2 regions of the Hydrogenispora ethanolica genome follow, and region 1 is predicted to be linked to the other one. Evidence: riboswitches for the same ligand, from Rfam matches in the RefSeq annotation. Region 1 holds a riboswitch; the other holds the start of a gene.

Region 1 (4,603 bases):
CGATTGCTGGAAAGACATGGTGTGGGGTAAAACCATGCAGAAAGTCTATAATGTGCCCTGGGTTCCCGTGACCAAGGATAATGCCGATAAACTGCTCTCCCAACGGAAAGTGGATACCAGCCGGTAACCGATAGGATAAGCAACGATATGATCCTTGACCTAACCTAAGGTGATGCGAATCACGTCGTTGCCTGTAGAAGACGGAAGCTTTACGTAGAGAAAAGTGCCCGAAGTTCAGCTTCTTCGGGCCTTTCTTTCCGATATGAAAGGGGATATCAGCATGAAAGAGTTTAACGGTTTTGATAAAAACTTTAATCTGGATCAAAAAGTCGCGCTGGTCACCGGAGCCGCCAGCGGGATCGGCAAAGCCATCGCCACGCTGTTCGCGGAGAAGAACGCCGCTCTGATTCTGGTGGACCGGCTGCCTGAAGTGAAAGAAGTCGCGGCTTCCCTGGGGGAACTGGGCGTAAAAATCCTGCCGCTGGTGGTGGATGTAACCAGCAATGAAAGTATCCGCCAGATGGTTGGCGATAGCATCAAGACCTTCGGGAAGATTGACATCCTGGTCAACTGCGCCGGAGTGGTATTCCTGGACGACGCGGAGAATTTGCCGGAGAATGATTGGGATAAGACCATGGCCATCAATTTGAAGGCGCCGTTCATGATCGCCCAGGCGGTGGGGAAAACGATGATTCAGCGGAACGGCGGAAAAATTATTAACATTGCCTCCCAAGCCGGGGTGATCGCCCTCGACAAGCACGTTGCCTATTGCGCCAGCAAGGCCGCGATCATCGGCATGACCAAGGTCTTGGCCATTGAATGGGCGGAATTTAACATTCAGGTCAACGCGGTGTCGCCCACCGTGATCCTGACGGAACTCGGCAAGAAGGCCTGGGCGGGCGAGGTCGGAGAAGCGATGAAAAAGAAGATTCCGGCCGGCCGGTTTGGCTATCCGGAAGAGGTCGCCGCCGGCGTGGTCTTCCTGGCCAGTGACGCGGCTGATATGATCACCGGGGCCAATCTGGTCATCGACGGCGGTTATACCATCCAATAACCAATGGTGTTTGACGGGGCTGTCTTTCCGAACCCAAAGACAGCCTCATTTTATTGTTCATTGAAAAAATCTCCTGGCTGTGGCGAATTGGAAAATACGGCTTCCTCTAAAACGCAATCCCGCATTTGAAAGCTTGATAGGCTATGACAGGCCGCGTGGAATACTCTTGTTGCACCGGCAGGAAATTGATTTCATCCGTCGAAAAATGAGAGGAATTCTAACCATTGCGGAGCATAATTTATCTCAGAGATAGGAACCGGAGGGTGTTCGTCATGCCGAAATGGAACGTTTATGTGACCCGGATGATCCCGCAGCCGGCCATCGAGCGTTTGCAGCAACACTGCGAGGTAACGGTCAATTCCGAGGACCGGGTTTTGACCCGCGCGGAGTTGCTGCGGGAGGTGGCGGGCAGGGACGCGGTGCTTTGCCTGCTGACGGATACGATCGACGTCGCGGTGCTGGATGCCGCAAAAGGAGCCAAGATCTTCGCCAATTACGCGGTGGGCTATAACAACATCGATCTGCAGGCCGCGAGCGACCGGGGGATCCTCATCACCAACACTCCGGGGGTATTGACCGATACTACCGCCGAACTGGCCTGGGCCCTGCTTTTCGCCGTGGCCCGCCGGGTGGTGCCGGCCGATCAATTCACCCGGGCCGGCCGTTTTGAGGGCTGGGGCCCGATGTTGTTCCTGGGGCAGGATGTCACCGGGAAAACGTTGGGGATCTTCGGCGGAGGCCGGATCGGGAGCGCTTTCGGGAAGAAAGCCAAGGGATTTGAGATGAAGCTGCTCTACTGCGACGTGCAACGGAATCCGGAGTTCGAAGCCGAAACCGGCGCCGAGTATGTGACCAAGGAAAGATTGCTCCGGGAGTCCGACTTTGTTTCGCTCCACATTCCGCTGCTTCCCGAGACCCGGCATTTCATCGGTGCCGCCGAGCTGCGCCTGATGAAGCCGACCGCCATCCTGATCAACACCTCCCGGGGACCGGTGATTGACGAAGCCGCCCTGGTGGACGCCTTGTGGAACCGAACGATCTGGGGCGCGGGGCTCGACGTTTTCGAAGCCGAGCCGGAATTGGCGCCCGGCCTGACGGAGCTGGACAATGTGGTCATCCTGCCGCACATCGCCAGTGCCACCATTGCGACCCGGACCCAAATGGGCCTGATGGCGGCGGAGAATATTCTGGCGGCGCTGCGCGGCGAGACTCCGCCCAACTGGGTCAACCGCTAAACCGTTTCCGGGCGGGCATTGCACCGATAACTGAATATCGCTTTTGGATGAACGATACGGGAGAGACCCGCCCGGGGCGGGAGCCGAAGAAGCAAGCAACGGAAAGGGGTCAACTTTCCGGCGAATCTTTCAGGCAAAAGGACCGTATCCGGACAGAACTCTGAAAAGTTGACGTTCGGCCATTGCCATTCGCCGCGGCAAGAATGGGGAAGGCAAATCGCCTGAGCGTCATACCGAAGGAGCAAAACCCCGCCAAGGGCGCGGGGCGGAAACTCTCAGGTCAGCAAACAGGGCATAGACTTTGGTCATGCGCTGTTTTTTTTATCCGCGAATGCGGCTGAAGGGATCCCGGTTGGCGAAAATCAAAGGAGGGGTCATGGAATGGAAAAAGCGAAACGTATCAGCAGGCTCGGCACGGAAAACGCCTTTGAGGTTCTGGCGGTCGTGAACCGACTGGTGAAGGAGGGCCGGAGCATCGTCAGTTTCTGCATCGGCGAGCCGGACTTCGACACCCCGGCCCATGTCAAACAGGCCGGAATGGAGGCGATCGCCCGGAACGAGACCCATTACGGCCCGTCGGCGGGCCTGATTTCTTTCCGGGAGGAGATCGCCGCCTATATCTCCAGGACGCGGGGGATCGCCGTGGACCCGGAGGAAGTGGTGGTCACGCCCGGCGCGAAGCCCATCATCTTCCACGGGATCCTCGCCTGCGTCGATGAAGGGGACGAAGTGATCTATCCCAATCCCGGTTTTCCGATCTACGAATCGATGATCAACTTCGTGGGGGCCAGGCCCGTTCCTGCGGCCTTGCTGGAACGGAAAGGCTTCAGCTTCGACTTGGATGAGTTTCGCCGCTTGATCACGCCCAGGACCAAGCTGATCATCTTGAATTCGCCCCAGAATCCGACCGGCGGCGTCTTGAGCCGGGCCGACCTGGAAGCCGTCGCCGAACTGGCGATCCGCCACGATCTGTGGGTCATCTCCGACGAAGTCTACTCGCGGATCCTCTATGAAGGGGAGTTTGCCAGCATCGCCTCGCTGCCGGGGATGAAAGAGCGGACCATCCTGATCGACGGCTTCTCCAAGACCTACGCCATGACCGGCTGGCGGCTGGGCTACGGCGTGATGAACCGGGATCTGGCCAGGGACATCGCCCGGCTGGAGACGAATTGCGAGTCCTGCACCGCCACGTTCACGCAATATGCCGGGTTGGAGGCGCTGCAAGGGCCGCAGCACGCTTCAGACCGGATGGTGCAGGAGTTCAAGGAACGGCGCGATCGGATCGTCGACGGCTTGAACGCTATCGAAGGGATTCGCTGTTTGCGGCCGCAAGGCTCCTTTTACGTCTTCCCCAACGTGACTGAGGCTTGCCGCAGGCTCGGCTTCAAAGATTCCAAAGCGCTCCAGGAGTATCTGCTCTTCGAGGGCAGCGTGGCGGTACTGCCCCGGACCTCCTTCGGCCGGAAGAATGACGGCGAGACCGAGGAGTACATCCGGCTTTCCTACGCCACTTCCAAGGAGCAGATCCGCGAAGGGCTGCGTCGGATCAAGGAGGCCCTGGAAAGACGGGCCTGACTCTCCGGGCCGGAGCCGCCATTCCCGAATGATCCGGCAATGATGGCGGCCCTCCCGGGCCGGCGGCTCCGTGAAAAAACCTTGGCTCCTTCCGGAGCAAGGTTTTTTTATCGATGGGGTTCCCGGCTTTCCCGGCGTCCAACCGCGGCTCGCCCAAGCCGCCGCGCGGCGCAGGTAGCGCTCCATTGAGGGGCGAAAGGAAGCGGTTTTCCAACTGAATGAGCATGCGCAATCACTGCGCGAGCGTGCCCAGTTACTGAGCAAGCAAGCTTAGTCACTGTGGAAGCATGCCCGGTTGCTGCGTACCCATGCGCGGTAACCGCGCGACCATGCCCGGTTGTTGCGCATGAATGCACAGTCACTGTACGAGCATGCATGGTTACCGGGTAACCATGCACAGTTACCGCGCGAACATGCGCAGCTGCCGGGGAAGCATGCCCAGGAACGATGAGAGTATCGTCGGCAATTCCGGGAGCTTCTTCGGCAACGGCGCGGGCGGCGTTCCCCGGATTCCATGGCCAAGGGGGAGGGACCGGTCCCGACTGGCGTTACCGCACCACCATATTTTCTCGGCGCAAAGCTGCGGAGAGAGCGGGATCTTGAGACTTGACGTTTCCGGCCGGAGAAGCTAATATGAAAATGAAGTTACTTTTTTAGATAGATAAACAAAGTCGATGCGGCAACGGGACGATCCGCCGGCCGGCTTCACAACCGGAAGGCGTTGGCCGGAGGATCCGGC
Region 2 (4,603 bases), on a different contig from region 1:
CAACCGAAACCAGCCGTCGAAAAGCCGCCCGTGAAAAAGCATTCGCTAGCGCAGGCGGGCACCCGGCCGGGAGTCAAACCGTCCGCCGCGCCCTTGCCGCGTAAATTCGCGGTGCCGCAACCGGTCCGGGGAATTTACATCACATCATGGATCGCCGGTTCATCCCGGATCGACGAATTGATCGGTTTCGTTAAGAAAACCCAAGTCAATACCCTGGTAATTGACGTCAAGGATGATACGGGGATGATCAGCTATCCTTCGGAGCTGCCGATGGCCAAAAAAATCGGCGCCGGTTCGCGCCGGGCGCCCCAGCTCCGGGAACTCCTGGCCCGGTTACGCCAGGAGCACATTTATACGATCGCCCGGATCGTCGTTTTCAAAGATCCGCTGCTCGCGCAGGAACGTCCGGAGCTGGCGGTGCGCGATAAGAACGGCGGTCTATGGCGCGACCATAAGGGGATGGTCTGGGTGGATCCCCATAGCCGGCAGGTTTGGCAGTATAACCTGAATATTGCCAAGGAAGCGGTGGCTCTGGGCTTCCAAGAGATTCAATTCGATTACGTGCGTTTTTTAAGCGACGGCAGGATCCGCAATTGCGTTTATCCTTTCGCCAACGGCGCTCCGCAAGAGGATGTCATCCGGGATTTCCTGCTCTATGCCAAAGGTGAGCTGAATGCCATGGGAGTGCCGCTTTCCGCCGACATCTTCGGCCTGGTTTTATCCGTTCCCAATGACAACAATATCGGGCAAAAATTGGAGAAGATCGCCGCCGCGACGGATTATATTTCCCCCATGGTGTACCCTTCCCATTATCCCAAAGGGACCTTCGGCATCGCCGTTCCCGACCGCCATCCGTACGAGATCGTCTGCCGCGCCATGCAGGATGCCTTACAGCGAATCCCGGGGAGCGAAGGAAAGCTCCGGCCCTGGCTACAAGATTTTAACCTCGGCAATCCTTACGGGCGGGAGCAATTGGAGCTGCAAATCAAAGCGTTACACGCCAACGGCATTCGGGACTGGCTATTCTGGAATCCCAGCAACCGTTATGACGCCTCTAAATATCCCGCGAAATAACCCCGAAAACAATAAAAAGAAACCGGGCATGCCTGCTCGGTTTCTTTTTGCTGATTTGCAAACTTATATCAGGAAATCCCTTCCGGAAGAACTGTTAAACGTTTATTCTTCGGAGGATTCTTGGGGCAGATCCGCGAAATTGAGCGGCGCATTCTCTAGGATTCGGCGGGCGCCGCGATAACGGACATCATAATAGCCTTCACTCAAGGGGCTGATCCGAACCGCTCCGAAGCCCGACGAAGCGTGGATAAAGTCGCCATCCCCGATATAGATCCCGACATGATTGACAGTGGCCGATCCCATCGTCGCAAAGAATACCAGATCGCCAGGGCGCAGGTTCTCCCGGGAAACAGGCGTTCCTTTCGTCATTTGAGCGGCGGCATTATGGGGCAATTCCAAGCCGATCTGGCGGTAAAGATACATTGTAAAACCCGAACAGTCAAAACCGCGGACCGAACCGCCGCCCCAAATATAACGGGTCCCCATATAACTCCGGGCCCGGCTGACAACCTCCGTTGCCCCGCGTAAGGCGCGCAAACTCTTGCCGTCGGCGGTGCCGACGACTAAAAATTGTTCATGAATCCAGCCTTGCCGCTCGTCGGCCAACTCTACTTTCACCCAGGGTTTTTGACTTTCCAGAATCGTCACGGCCTCGCCAAACCTTAAACTTCCGAGCACTGCGGCGGTCATCTCGGGTCCGGACCTGAAGTTGACCTTGTCGGCGCTGACCAGTCCCCGCATGGAAGTATTTTCGGCAAGAGTCGGCGTGGCGATCGCCAGCAGTAACACGATTGCGATGAATAATGTTTTGCGCATGACTCCTCCTTATTTATAAAATAACGTTCCGCTGTTTCTCAAAAAGTGTTCTAGAGGCAAAAATCCCTCATATATAACGTAAAGGAGGTGGAACCCGGTGAAGCGACTGGTTTACAACACCCTGCTTTGTCTCGCTTACAATTTGCTGCTGTTGGTGGTGCCCATCATTTTGTTTCTAGCCAGCGTTCAATGGAATGTTCCCAAATCTCTGGATACACTTCTATGGATTTATTCCATTCTCCTGCTAACAAGTCCAATTTTTTCATTAATTTTAGCTTTGCGCACGATAGCTTGTTATCAGGATGTTTCGCGCTGGCTTGCGCCGTTTATCGTCAGTTTTGTCGGCTACCTGCCGTTGTGGTTTCTCTCTTTCGGCTTTTCCGCCTATTGGGGGTTGCGGGAATACCTCCAAATTTTTACGGTACCTTTCACGATCGGTCTCTTGGCTATCTTGCTGTACCTAGTTTGCGCGCGGTGGCGGAACCTTCATACATCGAAGCATTGATTCACCCAAAGGAATTTTTGACAACCGAGTCAGGACGCAGATTGGCTTGCCGAAGCTTCCCCACTTGTCCAATGTTTGTTTGACGCCGTTGCGCCCCTGAAGGTTCAAGCGGGGACCAAAAAATTTCGGGACTATACGATTCCGAGAGGATTTTTCCAGGAAACACCGAATACTTTTGGTTGAATGATGGGATGATGATTACGGGAGAGCGCCATGAGGCCACCGAAGGAGCAAGTTGGGCCAAGAGCCATTTGACCCAATGAATCTCTCAGGTTCCATGACCGTAATCGGACCACACTCTGGAGAGTCCGTGCGGACACCTACGGGGTAACCATCGCTGGATGGGATTCTCTCTGGTAAGCGGACAGGGTAAGGCATTTGTCTTTCCCTGTCTTTTTATTTTGTCCCGACGCGACGAAAGTTGAAAGGAGTTATCGCATGAAAACACCCTTATTTCCCGTGTATGCCCGGCATCACGCCAAAGTGGTCGACTTTCACGGCTGGGATCTGCCGGTCCAATTCAGCGGCATTATTGATGAGCATCGCCAGGTGCGGCAGAGCGTCGGCCTCTTTGACGTATCCCACATGGGGGAGTTCAAGGTCAGCGGAGCGGATGCCGCCGCGTTTCTCGACCGAATGGTCACCAACCGCATCGCCACGCTGCAACCGGGAGCGATTCGCTATTCGCCGCTCTGTTATGAGGATGGCGGCACCGTCGATGATTTACTCATTTATCGCCTGACGGAAACCGATTTTCTGGTCGTGGTGAATGCCTCCAATATTGAGAAAGACTTCGATTGGTTGGTGGCTCACCGTTCCCGACATCGGGTTTCCATCGAGAATATTTCAACCCAGACTGCACAGCTGGCTATCCAGGGACCGAAAGCCCAATTGTTAATGGAACAAATTCTGCATCAGCCCTTGGATTCATTGCGCTATTACCATTTTATCGCCGAAGCCCGCTTGGCGCAATTCCCGGTTTTGATCTCCCGGACCGGCTACACCGGCGAAGACGGCTTTGAGATATACCTCGGGGCCCAAAACGCCGTTCGGGCGTGGGAGATTCTCATGGACGAAGGAGCTTCCTTTGGAATCAAGCCCATCGGGTTGGGTGCCCGTGATACGCTCCGTTTTGAAGCGGGGCTTCCCTTGTACGGGCAGGAGTTATCGGCAGAGATCAATCCTTTGGAAGCCGGTCTGTCCCGCTTTGTAAAATTTGAAAAACCCGAGTTTATCGGAAAAGATGCTTTGGCCGCCATTCAAGCCAGCGGCGGTTTCCGGAAACTGATTGGGCTGTCCATGGTCGACCGGGGCATCCCCCGCTCCGGATTCCGGGTCTTTCAAGAAGATCTTCCGGTCGGGTGGGTCACTTCCGGGAGTTATGCTCCGACCCTTGACCAAAACTTAGCGATAGCGTTGGTCGAACATTCTTCCGACCTAACGGACCCCTTCCAAATTGAAATCCGGGGCAAACTTCTAACTGCCCGTTTCCTGTCCCTGCCTTTTTATTCTCGTTCGAAAGGAGCTGCCCAATGAACCATCCTTACTTGCCATTGACCGACGGCCAGCGACGCGCGATGCTCGATACCATCGGCGTATCCGACTTCGCCGAATTACTGGCCGAGGTCCCGGAGGAACTGCGCTTAAAAAAGCCCCTCGATCTACCCGCTTCTCAATCGGAGTTAGAGTTAAGTACTGGTTTCCATCAGCTTGCCGAAATGAATGTCCTTCCCGAACTTTCCTTTCTCGGTGCCGGAGCTTATCAGCACTATATCCCGGCGGTTGTCAACCATCTCGCCAAACGCTCTGAGTTTTATACCGCCTACACGCCTTATCAGCCCGAGCTTTCCCAAGGAATGCTCCAAGCCATTTTCGAATTTCAATCCTATATTTCCGAGTTATTCGGTCTGCCGGTTGCTAACGCCTCGTTATACGACGGACCCACGGCATTGGCCGAAGCAGTCTTAATGGCATTGAAAGAGACTCGCCGCAATCAGGTCTTATTGCCCGAAACGCTTCATCCCTCTCTCATCGAGGTGGTGCGCACCTATTTGCGGGACAGTGGCGTTGAAATCATCATCCTTCCCTGTCCGGCGGGAGTTCAAGAAATAGAACACCTTGCCAAATCCTTAAGTGAAGAATGCGCCGCAGTTGTAATCCAAAACCCGAATCGCTATGGAATCCTCGAGGATCTGTCGCGTCTGATTG

The links. Region 1 has a riboswitch for glycine ahead of EDC14_RS22405 (pyridoxal phosphate-dependent aminotransferase). Riboswitches for the same ligand answer to the same signal wherever they lie in the genome.
Region 2: another riboswitch for glycine. It lies ahead of gcvT (glycine cleavage system aminomethyltransferase GcvT); the one in region 1 lies ahead of EDC14_RS22405 (pyridoxal phosphate-dependent aminotransferase).

What each region holds. Positions count from the first base shown of each region.
Region 1 is NZ_SLUN01000039.1:35,330-39,932, forward strand. It holds gene EDC14_RS22390 (substrate-binding domain-containing protein) at 1-127, shown strand, start outside; gene EDC14_RS22395 (SDR family oxidoreductase) at 281-1,054, shown strand; gene EDC14_RS22400 (2-hydroxyacid dehydrogenase) at 1,327-2,289, shown strand; glycine riboswitch at 2,337-2,444, shown strand; gene EDC14_RS22405 (pyridoxal phosphate-dependent aminotransferase) at 2,671-3,864, shown strand.
Region 2 is NZ_SLUN01000002.1:70,578-75,180, forward strand. It holds gene EDC14_RS01910 (putative glycoside hydrolase) at 1-1,074, shown strand, start outside; gene EDC14_RS01915 (C40 family peptidase) at 1,177-1,890, opposite strand; gene EDC14_RS01920 (hypothetical protein) at 1,988-2,395, shown strand; glycine riboswitch at 2,587-2,689, shown strand; gene gcvT (glycine cleavage system aminomethyltransferase GcvT) at 2,834-3,931, shown strand; gene gcvPA (aminomethyl-transferring glycine dehydrogenase subunit GcvPA) at 3,928-4,603, shown strand, end outside.